2 linked regions of the Dyadobacter pollutisoli genome follow. The protein of the gene in region 1 interacts with the protein of each later gene in a pairwise test. Links are inferred from orthologs where the notes say so. Each region holds a gene or a part of one and is shown on either strand. Other genes may lie near its edges. The genes, in order: rlmB and tsaE.

What was found.
Region 2: the proteins of rlmB (region 1) and tsaE interact in binary tests that used the Escherichia coli proteins (3 or more experiments, as listed by UniProt). The link is inferred for Dyadobacter pollutisoli from one-to-one orthologs.

What each region holds. Positions count from the first base shown.
Region 1 is NZ_CP112998.1:4,302,480-4,309,274, forward strand. Bases 1,504-4,503 are described here. They hold rlmB (23S rRNA (guanosine(2251)-2'-O)-methyltransferase RlmB), read left to right. Parts: upstream 1,504-2,616; coding sequence 2,617-3,390; downstream 3,391-4,503. Other genes in these bases: ON006_RS17605 (GWxTD domain-containing protein), read left to right, coding at 1,504-2,641; ON006_RS17615 (LPD3 domain-containing protein), read right to left, coding at 3,484-3,870; mnmA (tRNA 2-thiouridine(34) synthase MnmA), read right to left, coding at 3,969-4,503. Also shown: ON006_RS17595 (DNA alkylation repair protein), read right to left, coding at 1-343; ON006_RS17600 (SDR family oxidoreductase), read left to right, coding at 392-1,282; more of ON006_RS17605, read left to right, coding at 1,433-1,503; more of mnmA, read right to left, coding at 4,504-5,072; ON006_RS17625 (hypothetical protein), read right to left, coding at 5,203-6,246; mobA (molybdenum cofactor guanylyltransferase), read left to right, coding at 6,308-6,795. UniProt on the Escherichia coli protein: Specifically methylates the ribose of guanosine 2251 in 23S rRNA.
Region 2 is NZ_CP112998.1:4,579,256-4,585,850, reverse strand. The notes cover bases 2,683-5,482. They hold tsaE (tRNA (adenosine(37)-N6)-threonylcarbamoyltransferase complex ATPase subunit type 1 TsaE), read left to right. Parts: upstream 2,683-3,766; coding sequence 3,767-4,198; downstream 4,199-5,482. Other genes in these bases: ON006_RS18765 (alanine dehydrogenase), read left to right, coding at 4,249-5,475; ON006_RS18775 (Gfo/Idh/MocA family protein), read left to right, coding at 2,683-3,635. Also shown: ON006_RS18785 (sugar phosphate isomerase/epimerase family protein), read right to left, coding at 1-263; ON006_RS18780 (heparinase II/III domain-containing protein), read right to left, coding at 266-2,200; more of ON006_RS18775, read left to right, coding at 2,352-2,682; ON006_RS18760 (hypothetical protein), read left to right, coding at 5,614-6,018; ON006_RS18755 (hypothetical protein), read left to right, coding at 6,175-6,595. UniProt on the Escherichia coli protein: Required for the formation of a threonylcarbamoyl group on adenosine at position 37 (t(6)A37) in tRNAs that read codons beginning with adenine.

The sequences.
Region 1 (6,795 bases):
TCCAGGCGACAGTATATTCACTGATCATATGCCAGGATGCACCTTCAATCCATTCGTCCAGCACTTCCGGAGTAAGCAATGAAGGCTTTGTCATCAATCCCGCCAGGTACATCGCATCCGAATTACCGGTTTTGTACAGTTCGAGCGCTAACTGGTGGTTGTTTTTGTGCTTTTTCAAAATTGGCTTCATATCCCCGATCTTAACGCCATACATGGGTTCCTGACCACCATGATTCCGAAAAGTTTTCAAGGTTTGCTCGCTTCCCAGCGCTGCCAACTGGTTCATGATTTCCTTAACCTGGCCCATGTTTCCTTTTTTTATTTTATTGTCAAAATATAACATTTTTAGATAAAACTTTACCTTTAACCACATCCTTAATATTCAAATCTGATGACTTATACGGAAGGAATGCTCCGCGACGGGGCTCTGAATAATAAAACGATCATTGTAACAGGAGGCGGTACGGGATTAGGAAAATCTATGGCAGCTTATTTTCTTAAACTAGGGGCCAATATCGTCCTGTGCAGCCGCCGCCTCGAAGTGTTGGAAGCGACCGCCCGCGAACTCGAAGTGACTGTTGGCGGAAATGTGCTATGCGTGGCATGTGACGTAAGAAAACCGGAGCAAATCGAAAATGTCATCGCTGGTACCATTGAAAAATTCGGACGTATAGATGGCCTGGTGAACAATTCGGCGGGAAATTTCATAAGCCCTACCGAAAGACTATCCTACAAAGCTGTGGATGTGGTGGTGGACATTGTGCTCCGCGGAACTTACTATTTTACGCTGGCTGTTGGCAAATACTGGATTGAAAACAATATCAAAGGTACGGTTCTCAACATCTCCACCACCTATGCGTGGACGGGCTCTGGCTGGGTAGTACCTTCCGCTATGGCCAAAGCGGGCGTGCTGGCCATGACAAAATCGCTCGCTTTTGAGTGGGCAGACCATGGCATACGCCTCAATGCCATTGCTCCAGGGCCATTCCCTACCAAAGGGGCATGGGAGCGGCTTTTTCCGGAAGAACTATCCAAAAAGTTCTCTTTTGAGAGCCGAATCCCGTTGGAGCGGGTGGGTGATCATCAGGAACTGGCTAACCTAGCGGCCTACTTAATGTCAGATTTTTCGGCGTACATGACCGGCGAAGTGATTACACTGGACGGAGGCGAAGTACTGGCGGCCGGGCAGTTCAATTTCCTGAAAGAAGTAACTGACGATCAGTGGGATTCCATTGAAGAACAGATCAAAACCGCCAACCGGAACAGTAAGAAATCAGAATAAAAATTTTCTTACCGTTTTATTGGGTAATTTTGCCCGTTCGTTCGTTATTTGACAAATGATGAAAACATGTACATGAGAACTACTTTAAGCTTTTACGTCTATATTTTATCGGTGTTGGTGATCGCAGGCTGCGCGTCTTCCAATAAGTCAATGAAGCAACTGCCGGAAGCGCAGGTAAGGCCATCGGAGCAGCAATCTGCACCGATTAACGAGGAACTTTCACTGATTGCCATTCAAAGCAAGTATTTGTTAAAGGACACTACCCAAACGAAAGTTTACCTTTATGTGGATGCTTTCAAAGGTAAAAACCCGATATCGGTTGCCGAATTCACCAAAATCTACAACCTGAACTACGTCATTTATTCAGACTACGGAACGAGGGACAGGCTTGGTTACGGAAATGTCAAACTCGATTCATCCAATGTGTCAAGGGTTGGGGATAAGATCGTCATCGCATACGACATTAAAAGCCCCAACAAAGACTACGGGGTTCTTTTAAGTGAAATCAGTCAGACTGGGACATTGAAAAAAGTATTGAATGACCTCACAATCAAATTCAAAAAACTTTCAGTAAGCCAGACATACGGGCTTTACACCGCTACAAGTGCACAGCCTTTGCAGCGTCATTATGTGAATGCCAACGAAGCGTTCACCCTGAGAAAAGTTGGCGAAGGAAGTGATCAGCTTCATGTATTTTATTACAACCATGATTTTGAGGCAGCAGGTTCACCCATGAACGTTGCGCCAAAAACGATCAGCAAGTCCCTGGAAGTGGATAGCTCATTCACAATTAACACCAACGAGCCGCTTCATTTTGACAAAGAAGGACTTTATAATGTATTCGCTGATACTACTCAGTCGGAAGGATTGGGCATACTGGTTGTAAATGAGCGCTTTCCAAAAGTGACGCGACCACAGCTTTTGCTGGGCCCGCTGCTTTACATGAGTACTAATAACGAGATCAACGAAATTAAAAAGGCAGAGGACTATAAAAAGGCATTGGACAAATACTGGCTCACGCTGATGAATGGCAATGCGCCTTTGGCCCAGCAGTCGATCCGTTCATTTTATAGCCGCGTAGAAGAAGCCAATCAACTTTTTACAACCTATAAAGAAGGTTGGAAAACGGATAAGGGCATGATATATATCGTGTTAGGCCCTCCGGACAAAGTGCAGCGCAGCAAAGATCGCGAGGTTTGGACCTACGATCAGCGAGGTAATGCGCAGAATGTAAATTTTACTTTTAATCGAAGAAACAATCAATTTGTGGATGATCATTATGAACTGGTTCGCTATGCCGAATACCAGCCGATTTGGTATCCAGTAGTAGAAGCATGGAGAAACGGAAGTATACGGTAAGAAAACCCGCCCCAAGACAGTCCCAGGCCGACATGGTTTTTGGTACGCAGTCTGTACTCGAAACAATGCGTTCGGGCAAAGAAATAGAACGACTATTCATTCAGAGAGAGTTTGGTCTTTCAGAAATTGAAAAACTGGCCAAAGAACTTGACATTCCTTTCCAGCGGGTACCGGTTGAAAAACTGAACCGGGTAACTCGCAAGAACCACCAGGGAGTGATTGCATTTGTGTCACCTATTCAATACATGCCATTGCACAACGTGCTTACGCAGGTATTTGAAGAAGGAAAAACGCCATTATTGCTGCTTCTGGACAGGATTACCGATGTACGCAACTTTGGAGCCATCGCCAGGACGGCAGAATGTGCAGGCGTTCAAGCATTGATCGTTCCTACCAAAGGTGGGGCCCAGATCAATGCGGATGCTATGAAGACTTCTTCAGGTGCATTGAACTTCCTGCCTGTTTGCCGTGAGCCAAACTTGTACGAGACATTGCTTTATCTACGAAACAGCGGTCTACAAATCATCGCTTGTACAGAAAAAACAGAGAAATCACTTTACGAGATAGACTTTTCAATTCCCACGGTGATCATCATGGGCTCGGAAGAAGATGGGATTTCACAGGAATTCATTCACCTGGCTGATAGCGGTGCGAAAATTCCGCTGAGTGGTCAGGTTGAATCCCTCAATGTGTCCGTAGCGAGCTCGATCGTACTTTATGAGGCTGTTAGGCAGCGATTAAAAATCTGATATTAAGGATTTTTATTAAAGAAATTGTTTATATTTGCATAACACCTGAACCGGCATTGGATTGCAACTCCTCTAAGCACGTCGGGTGTTTTTTTATTTGGGGGTCTCCCAATGCAGTTTTTCAGTAATCGAATAGAGGAAATACTGTTTTTGGACAGTTACCTGAATATTAAAATAGGCGGTTTCCCCGCCTATTTTCGTTTCGAAATAATGATACCCCAAGACGTGGGATTTTGGATGCGTCTGATAATCTGTAAAACCAAGATGCAAGGCATTGGCCAATGCCTCTTCCAGCCCATCAATGAGTAAATTGATCTTGTCGACATATAGGCAGAATGGCTGGTTAATGCATTCCTTAACGCCAACCATGCTAAACCTAATCTCTGCTCCAAGCTCCTTACGGTATATACCGACACCTTTCGCAACCAAATCCTCCCTTAAACGTTCCTTGGCTATTCGGCGCAAGAGATTCAAATCCATCTGTAAGTTCAGTTGTTAATGAAACAATACAGAGGAACTATTGAGTTAGGTTAACAATGCCTAGCGTTGAATTACAAGCTTAGCGTAATGTCTTATGACTACTGGCGGAAGCTTTTCATAATCCAGCCGCCGCCGACTACATCATCTCCTTCATAAAACACAGCAGCCTGTCCCGGTGCGATACCATTGACGCCGTCGTGGAATTTGGCTACTATTCTATCCGGCTCGGTTTGTTCGATCAATGCTGGCGTCCCATCGTGTTTGTAACGTACTTTCGTTACCGTTTCGAGGGGTTTTTCCAGTGATGCATATTTTTGCAGGTTCAATTTGCCGACGTGCATTCCATCGCGGAACAAGTCCGGCAAGTCTCCGAGAACTACTTCATTCGTTTCTTTTCTGATCTCAGTTACAAAAGCGGGTTTGCCCAAAGCAATTCCCAAACCTTTACGCTGACCTACTGTATAAAATGGGTATCCCTCGTGTTTGCCAACAATGGTACCATCTTCAAAAACGAAATTCCCGCCTGCTACCTCTGCTTCCAGCCCTGGAATACGTCTTTTAAGGAATCCACGGTAGTCATTATCAGGCACAAAGCATATTTCATAGCTTTCCGATTTGTTTACAAGATCGATAAAGCCTCTTTGACGCGCCATATCACGGATTTCGGATTTGTGCAGGTAACCCAAAGGCAGCTTGGTACGGGCCAGGCTTTCCTGAGAAACGCCCCAAAGCACATAACTTTGATCTTTCCAGCTGTCAATGCCTTTGGAAACATAATGGCGGCCGTTGCTAAACTGCATATTGGCGTAATGTCCGGTCGCGATGAATTCGCAATCCAGGCGGTCAGCACGTTTTAACAGCGCGTCCCATTTAATGTGCGTATTGCACAAAACGCAAGGATTTGGCGTGCGGCCTTCGAGGTATTCGCCTGTAAAGTGATCGATTACGTAATCGCCAAACTCTGCACGAATATCCAGAATGTAATGTGGGAAGCCTAGTTCGACGGCAATATTGCGGGCGTCATTGATGGAATCGAGTGAACAGCAGCCGGTTTCTTTTTTGGTACCGCCGCTGCTGGCGTAATCCCAGGTTTTCATGGTCATTCCGATGACCTCGTAACCTTGTTCGTGTAACATAACAGCTGCGAGCGAGCTGTCGATGCCGCCACTCATGGCGACTAAAATGCGTCCGTGTTTACTCATTGCGGTAATCAGCGAAGGTTGAATGCCTTCCGATTTTATTTAAGTTGAAAATCCTGAACAGCAAACATTGACCGTCAGGTTCCGCAAAGGTAGTTAATTATCGCCACTATCACCTTAAAGTACAACAACGCTAAGCATTCACCTGCCTGATCACATTCTTGATATTAAGCTCAATAATGTCTGTCATGCTCTCACATTTATGGTAATGCGGATCGGCGTAATGTTTGAAAAGCCCTTCGCGCAGCTGGTGAATGTTGTCAACAGTTGAAATTTTATCCTTGATAGAAACATCTCTCAACTCTTTTAAACGGTACCTTTCACTTCTTGCCTGGTACATAATAGACGACTGCTCTTCCTGCTGATATTGCAACACCGTTTTGTCCGTCAGGTACTCCATGGCCAGCTCTACGTACGGCCTATTTTCCTTGAAAAATTGTGGCATATACACTTTTATGTTGCCTTCATAGAACTGCTGATCAAAATCAATGGCTCTGAGCCGAAATTGAAAATCATCAAAATCAGGTGTGATCTGCATGACGAAATTGTACGACCGCATATCGCCGAGTAATGTGATCATGCACCGCTCATTGAATTTAACAAACTCTTTTGCAATACGGATCGGATTGTAATCAGTGTGGCGCAAACGCGATCTCGCGAATTCGTCGCCCGGTATCCCTGCTATATGTTCCTCAATGAGTGTTTCTCCATCCACCAGGTAATTGACCTGGTTCGGGGAAAAAATTTCTTCCAGTTCCAGGCCATAAATTCGTGAAGCATCAGCCTTTTTGACATAGAAATAATCATAAATATCATTGAGCCGGTTCACTATCTTGATCCGGAATGGATTGGAATTTCCAAACTTGCAGTAGTCAATACGGTCAATATATTTGTGCTCAACGATCCGAAGGTTACCTGATGCTTTCAACATTGCATAGGCTTTTTTCAGGCCGGAATGCAGCCGATCTATTTCATGGGGCGGGTATAGCGGGCTTTCCCAAAGCGTATCCTTCCCGTTTTTGTCAATCACCGGAAAAGACTCGTAGAAATTGAGCAGATCATGATAACCTACCGGAAGTCGCGCATCCCGCTGGTAAAAACGCAGGTATTTCCGCAACTCCGAGCTGACCGGATAAATAGGTTTCTTTTTTAAAATTTTGACATCCCCCTGTTCCATAAAAGGAAGTTACGCATATTTGGTTTATAGTAGAAAACGGGCGGGCATAAACCTAAAAACAATGGACATGTACGGACTTGTGATTTGTGGAGGCAACAGTGCCCGCATGGGTACCGATAAAAGCACGCTTGTTTATTACGACAAGCCCCAGCACGATCATCTGTACGATCAGCTTTCATTGTTTTGTAAAAAAGTGATCATTTCGTGCAACCAGGAACAATTTGTTTCATTGGAAACTTCGAATGAAAAAATGCCTGATCTCGCTCAATACTCTGGCCACGGGCCTATTTCGGGTATACTGACAGCATTTGACACATTCCCGGAACATGATTTTCTGGTGGCTGGATGCGACTATCCGTTCCTCAGCAAAGACGAACTGAAGTTATTTTTGGCAAAAACTACAAGAGATTCCCGCGCCGCTGCCTTTTATAATCAGGATAACAAATATGAGCCTTTGCTAGCGTGGTATTCCAAAGATGCAGGACCGCTATTAAAGGAGCATTTTAACCGGAATGAATTTTCCCTGCAGCATTTTTTGAAAAAATATGG
Region 2 (6,595 bases), 280 kb from region 1 along the record:
AGGTCGGAATCTACTTTTTCGGGAAGTACATGACCTTTTGGACGAACTGTAAGGTCAATACCATCAAAGCCAAGCTCTTTCGCAACTTCCGCCATATCCCGGTAATTCAGGAATTGCAGGTGTTTTGAAAAAATATTGATCTTTGGCGTATCGGCCAATGCAGTCTGACTTTTTGCAAAAGCTTCATGGGTCAGCATTGGAATGGCGCTTCCGGCTAAGGCTGTGTTGATCAGGAAATTGCGGCGGGAAATCTGAATGGACATAGTTAAGACTTTGAGATCACAAAAACGTATTTTCCTTTCTGTTTTAATGCTTTACTGCGTAGAACAATTCTCTGTACCGGGTGGCTGTCCCACTTGGTTTTGAAACTGTTGTACTCCATGCCTTCGGTCGACGGAAATTCTTTGGTTACAACCCAGAGTTTAGGATCATAAGTGAGTGAGACCGTTTTTTTACCGGCAGAAGTAAAAATGATTTTTCCAGGTGTTTCGAGGTTTACATCGCAAATCGTCATGAATATCTGTTTCAATGAATCCGGTGCCTGGTTCAATGCATAATCATCCGAGATTTCGATCAGGTTTTTGGGTTTGCTAAGCTTCACGAGCCTGTTCCAGGAGATAATGCCCGCTTCCTTGGGATATGAAGGTGCAATGTCCATAGCCAATGAAACTTCTTTATCAGTAGCAATGCTTTTTACATTTTTTGCATTAAAATTCCGCCCTGCCGATTGACCATAATCATTGATAATGGGCAAATTATGGTACTGCGACTGCGTAAACCAAAGCTCATAACGCTTAGATGAAAACGTGCGTGCCGTATAATTTCCCCGTCCCGCATCAATGATAATGGGCTCACCGTCAGCATAGACAATGAAATCACCAACATCATTATGATTGTGACTTTCAGCATTGTGGCCAGCATGTGTAGCCAGGTACAGACCATTGGAAGATCGGGCGGTCATGACTTCAATGTCTGACAACCATGCATTTTTGACAGGGTCAAATTGTTTTTTTGGTTCGCCTGTGATCTTTTTAATGGTCAATAAATTTTCGACTTTTCTAGGTCTGTGAAATCCACCGTTGCCTATTCCGCTGCCGAATTTTTCATATGCCCATTCTCCAAAAGACACCAGATCGGGATCTCCCACAGCTTTACCAAACCGGTACAGCATCAATCCGTCAGGTTTCAACTTGGGATCAGCGTCTGCAAAATTGACGAAGTAATCATCTGCAATGTGAACCTTATAAACATAGGCTGCCATTTTCTGAATGAGCGGGTCTTTGTATACATTAACCTTGCCATTCGTCGCTTTTTCCAGAATTTCAAGACAGTCGTAAGCACTGGCCCCTGCTGCGAACCAGTAACTGGGACCTTCGTCGCAGCCGCCATCATCGCCCAGGCTGTTGAAATAGGAATCAAGGAATACCATATAATTGTAGGCGTAGTCGATTCTTTTCTTGCTATCCTGTTCCAATAAAAGATCCGCAATGAGCAGGTTGGAAACGATCCACGGATTCCAGTTGTTGACAGGGCTCGTCTTGCTCAGGTATCCGTATCGGTTGGTTTGTTTGATGGGTTCGAAAACCTTTCTAGTAGTTTCCTGATAAATCCTGCGGCGAATGAGTGGGGAAATCTTGTCGAGCTGTTCGCCAATAAAATAGTCCGTCAATGCGAGTACGCCGGCGGTTTCAGCTGTAAACAGATCTACCGTGGGATCTTCTGCGTCGGGCAGGCCATTCTTTGCTTTTTGAACGCCCAAATGCGCCGGTACGCCCCAATAAGTTTCCTCACAAATCGCCCAGACCAGATTGACGATTGCTTCGGTGAACCTGCCTTTTCCTTCGATACTTTCAGCCAAAATCAGGCTCATCAGCTGGTTTCTTCGCCCAAAAGAGGCGGTACTGTGCCTTTCTCGGTCACCGCTACGGACGTAATCAAGCAGCAACGAAGCCGTAACGGCGGGTATCGGCTTAGCCAGCGCCTCTTCGCCGCTCTGAATGATAGCGTCCAAGTCTTTTTGATCGACCTGCTTTTTCCATTCTTCGGGCGTTTTGGGGTAGGGTGCCCAGTTTTCCCTTGGGACCAAAGCCTGCGCGATGGTTTCCGGAGAATACTGTTTGGACAAAATATTACGCTGTGTGACCTGAGCAGCAGCACTGCCGATGAAAATGACGGACAGAAACAGTGAAATTCGTAGCATATTTTAAGTGTTTAGGAGCATTTAAAATCACCAGCTTACAAGGTTTGCATGGTAATTAGAAACGAGAATGCAGATATACGATCTAATTCAGTAGAAACATGAGTTTTCATCTTTTTTGTTAAAATTTTGTTGGACTTTTCTTTCAAATTATATGAATGTTGAACGTATGCAACGTCGGGATTTCCTGAAAGCAGGAGCGGTCGTTTCTTCTTTTATGATTGTTCCAAGGCATGTTTTGGGTAAAGGTTATACTGCGCCGAGTGACAAGGTTGCTCTGGGTTTTATCGGATGCGGCCGTCAGAGCAGCGGGTTGCGCAATCGTTTCCTGGATACTATGGAAACCCAGATCGTAGCTGCTTCGGATGTATATGCCGTCAAACTGGACTCATTTTTGAATGTCACAAACAAATGGTATGCCGAAAAGCTGGGCCAAAATAATTATAAATCCGCAGTAGGGATCACTGATTTCCGCGAGCTGCTTTCGCGAAAAGACATTGATGCCGTCGTAATCGCATCGCCCGATCACTGGCATGCTGCGATGGCAGTTAGAGCGGCGCAGGCGGGTAAAGACATTTACTGCGAAAAGCCGTTATCGCTGACCGTAAAGGAAGGACGAGCAATGGTGGATGCTACCCGGAAAAATAATCGCGTTTTTCAGACGGGAAGTATGCAGCGTTCATCCAAAGAATTCACACAGGCTGTGCAGCTGGTACGTAGCGGTGCTATTGGTAAGATTCAAAAAGTATATGTGAATGTGGGTGGGCCACCGAAAGTATGGGACTTGCAGCAGGAAGCTGCTCCTTCCGGGTTAAACTGGGATATGTGGATGGGACCTAATGTCACGAGCCGGCCCTATAACAATGTGCTGGCACCAGCTATGGATGCCACATTCTGGCCAAAGTGGCGCGATTATACGGAGTTTGGCGGGGGCGGAATGACTGACTGGGGTGCACATATGTTCGATATCGCCCAGTGGGGCCTGGGTATGGACAGCAGCGGCCCAACGGAACTCATTTATTCGGAACCGGGGAAGGGATTGGTTTACAAATATGCCAACGGCGTAGAGGTCATTCACCGGCCGATGGAAGGGAAACCGCATTGCCATTTTGTGGGATCAGATGGAGAAGTTTTTGTGGCACGAGGCGAGTTGCGTACCACTCCCGAACCATTGAAAGACAAGGTTTTTCAGGAAGGGGATTATAAGGTGTATGTCAGTACGAATCATTATAAAGATTTTTTAAACGCGATAAAGACAAGGAAACCGCCCATTTGTGATGTGGAAACAGGGCATCGGACGGCGTCGGTTTGCAATATTGGTAACATTACCTACCAGTTGCAGCGCTCACTCAAATGGGACGCGGAGAAGGAGAAATTTGACGATAAAGAGGCAAATAAACTGCTCGGTCGCGAGATGCGTAAAGAATGGAAAGTGTAGTGCGCTGATTCACTGATCGATAGAAACCGGGAGCTTCATACAGGCTTCCGGTTTTATTTTTTAACGCCGGGACAGGGAGAGCGAATGGATAAAATTGCAGTGAGTTTTTCCAAATTGTGTATTTTTGTAACATGATCGCAGAGCCTACCACCATACATTTTAAAGAGCTGGATGAGCTGCAAGCGGTTTCGTCTCAACTGCTCCAAATTGGTAAAGACAGGCCGGTTTGGTTGTTTGAAGGGCACATGGGGGCCGGGAAAACAACACTGATCAAAGCGCTTTGCCGACATTTGGGCGTCACAACCCATGTTCAGAGTCCCACTTTTTCGCTGGTCAATGAGTATGAATCGGATAGAGAAGTAATCTATCACTTTGATTTTTACAGGATTAAGGATGAGGCCGAAGCGCTGGATATGGGAGTGGAAGAATATTTTGATTCAGGTAGCTTTTGTTTTGTGGAGTGGCCGGGAAAAATTGAGTCCTTGTGGCCAATGCAGTATTTGATGCTGCATTTATCGGCCGACGAAAGTGGTATGAGAATATTAGAAGTAAAAAAGGTATAAGAGGTTACTGGCAGTTAATTACGTTTTCACTTTCATTTTTTTGCTATTCCATGGCGCAACCTCAGATTACCGGTTTCGAAGAGCTGGCCAAGCAATCGGTACTATATCCGCAAGAATCGTTACTGGCTGTTAAAAAAGATCAAAATTCGTTGCATATAGGCTTGCCGAGGGAGGTTTCTTTGCAGGAAAACCGCATTGCCCTCACCCCGGACGCGGTAGGTATCCTGGTCAGGAACGGGCATGAGGTATGGGTGGAAAAGGATGCGGGAAAAGGCTCTAACCTTTCTGATCATGAATACAGCGAGGCGGGTGCAAAAATAGTCCAGAGTGCCAAGGAGGTTTATCAGGCCAATTTAATTCTCAAAGTGGAACCGCTGGTCGAAGAGGAATTTAGCTACATTAAGTCTGGTACGACCCTGATCTCGGCATTGAATTTGCCAGCATTGGAAAAGCAATATTTTGAAAAACTGAATGAGCATAAAATTACTGGTATAGGTTACGAGCTGATCGAGGACAAGGTAGGAGGAAAGCCCATTATTAGGGCTATGGGCGAAATCGCCGGGAGTACCGTGTTATTGATCGCCGCCGAATATTTGTCGACACCCAATGGCGGACGAGGCATTATCCTCGGAGGGATCACCGGTGTACCGCCAACGAAAATCGTCATTCTCGGTGCTGGTACTGTTGCGGAGTACGCAACCCGCGCGGCAATCAGCGTCGGTGCTGACATTAAAGTTTTTGACAAACATATTTACCGTTTGCAGAGGCTTAAATATTCGATCGGGCAGAATTTATATACTTCTATTATCGATTCCGACACATTGGCCGAGGCTATTGCAAGGGCTGACGTGGTCATAGGCACGATGCGTGCCGAAAACGGGATCAGTCCATTGGTGGTAACGCGTGAAATGGTGTCAAAAATGAAGCCGGGTTCTGTGATCATTGATGTAAGTATCGATCAGGGAGGATCGTTTGAAACTTCGAGGATGACTTCCCACAAGAACCCGACATTCAAATACAATGATGTGATCCACTATTGTGTTCCCAACATTCCTTCGAGGGTTGCGCACACGGCCAGTACTGCCCTGAGCAATGTATTTTTGCCGTTTTTATTACAAACAGGAACAATTGGAGGTATTGAGGAAATGATTTACGCGAATCGGTGGTTTATGAAGGGAGTGTATTGTCACAAAGGCACGCTCACCAATTCGCACATCGCACGTAGCTTTAATATGCGGTACAAGGATCTGACGTTGCTGCTTGCGGCGAGAATGTGATTGGGGCAGTCGGCTATCGGCTATCGGCAGTCGGCTTTTTTGCGATACTGAACGCCGATCATTGATTGACTATCATTGATATTTTGACCAAAAAACTAAAATAAATAGCCGATGGCTGACTGCCGAAGGCCGAAGTATATGATTAATAATAGTAATGAAAATACCTTGATGGATGATGCCAATTCTCCGGAATTGAATCAAAAGCTGATGGGTTACATATCGCAGGATTTTATCAAAGTTGCTGACCAGCTGAAAGAAGCGTCGTACCAGATCAGAAAAAGGGGATTTTCAGAAAACCCGATTTTTGTCGTGACTAATAACGACCTGGAACTTGGTGCGATGCTGATTGATAGGACGGAATTGACGAACCTTTATTCTTATCGGGCATCTTATATGCAGGAGTTTGTGGACCGCAAGCTCATTGGTGAAGAATCGGTTTTGTTATTCACCGAGAACTACAAAAATCCGGACGAATTCTGCTGCCTTTTTGCGCTGCTGGGCGATTTCTCGGGGTTTGTATTTGTCCCATATCCAGAGGATTAATCGGCCGAAAGAGCATAATTTCCCAGACTAAAAAGGGGAGGAGAACCGATTAATAAACAAATCGGGCAGGAGGGAGAAAATTTGACGTCTGAATCAAAAAATTATTTTTAGATTTATCAAATAAATAATTGACTTTCAGCTTAAACATCCCTCTTTATGGAATCAAAACTACTTCTTGAAAAAGAACTGGAACCCATTTTTCTTCAAAAGTTTCCCCCCTTCTCTGAGGAAGTGAAGGAGTTTTTAGTGAAGTACGGCCCATACATTATGCTGTTCTTTTCTGTCCTTGGTATTTTTGCCTTGCTTACCGCATTCGGTTTGGGTGGAGCGATCTTTGGAATGGGCGGAGCTGCTGCGGGCCTGGGAGCTACTTTTTACGTGGGCGTTGCCCTGGGTGTGATCACATTGATCATGTACCTGATGGCCTTCACTCCATTGAAAGCACGTAAGAGAGCTGGCTGGAACCTGTTGTATTATGCAGTACTGGTCGGCTTGGTAAGTAACCTGATCCAATTTCAAATCGTGGGTTTCATTATCAGCGGTCTGATCGGCTTTTGGGTTTTGTTCCAGATTCGGG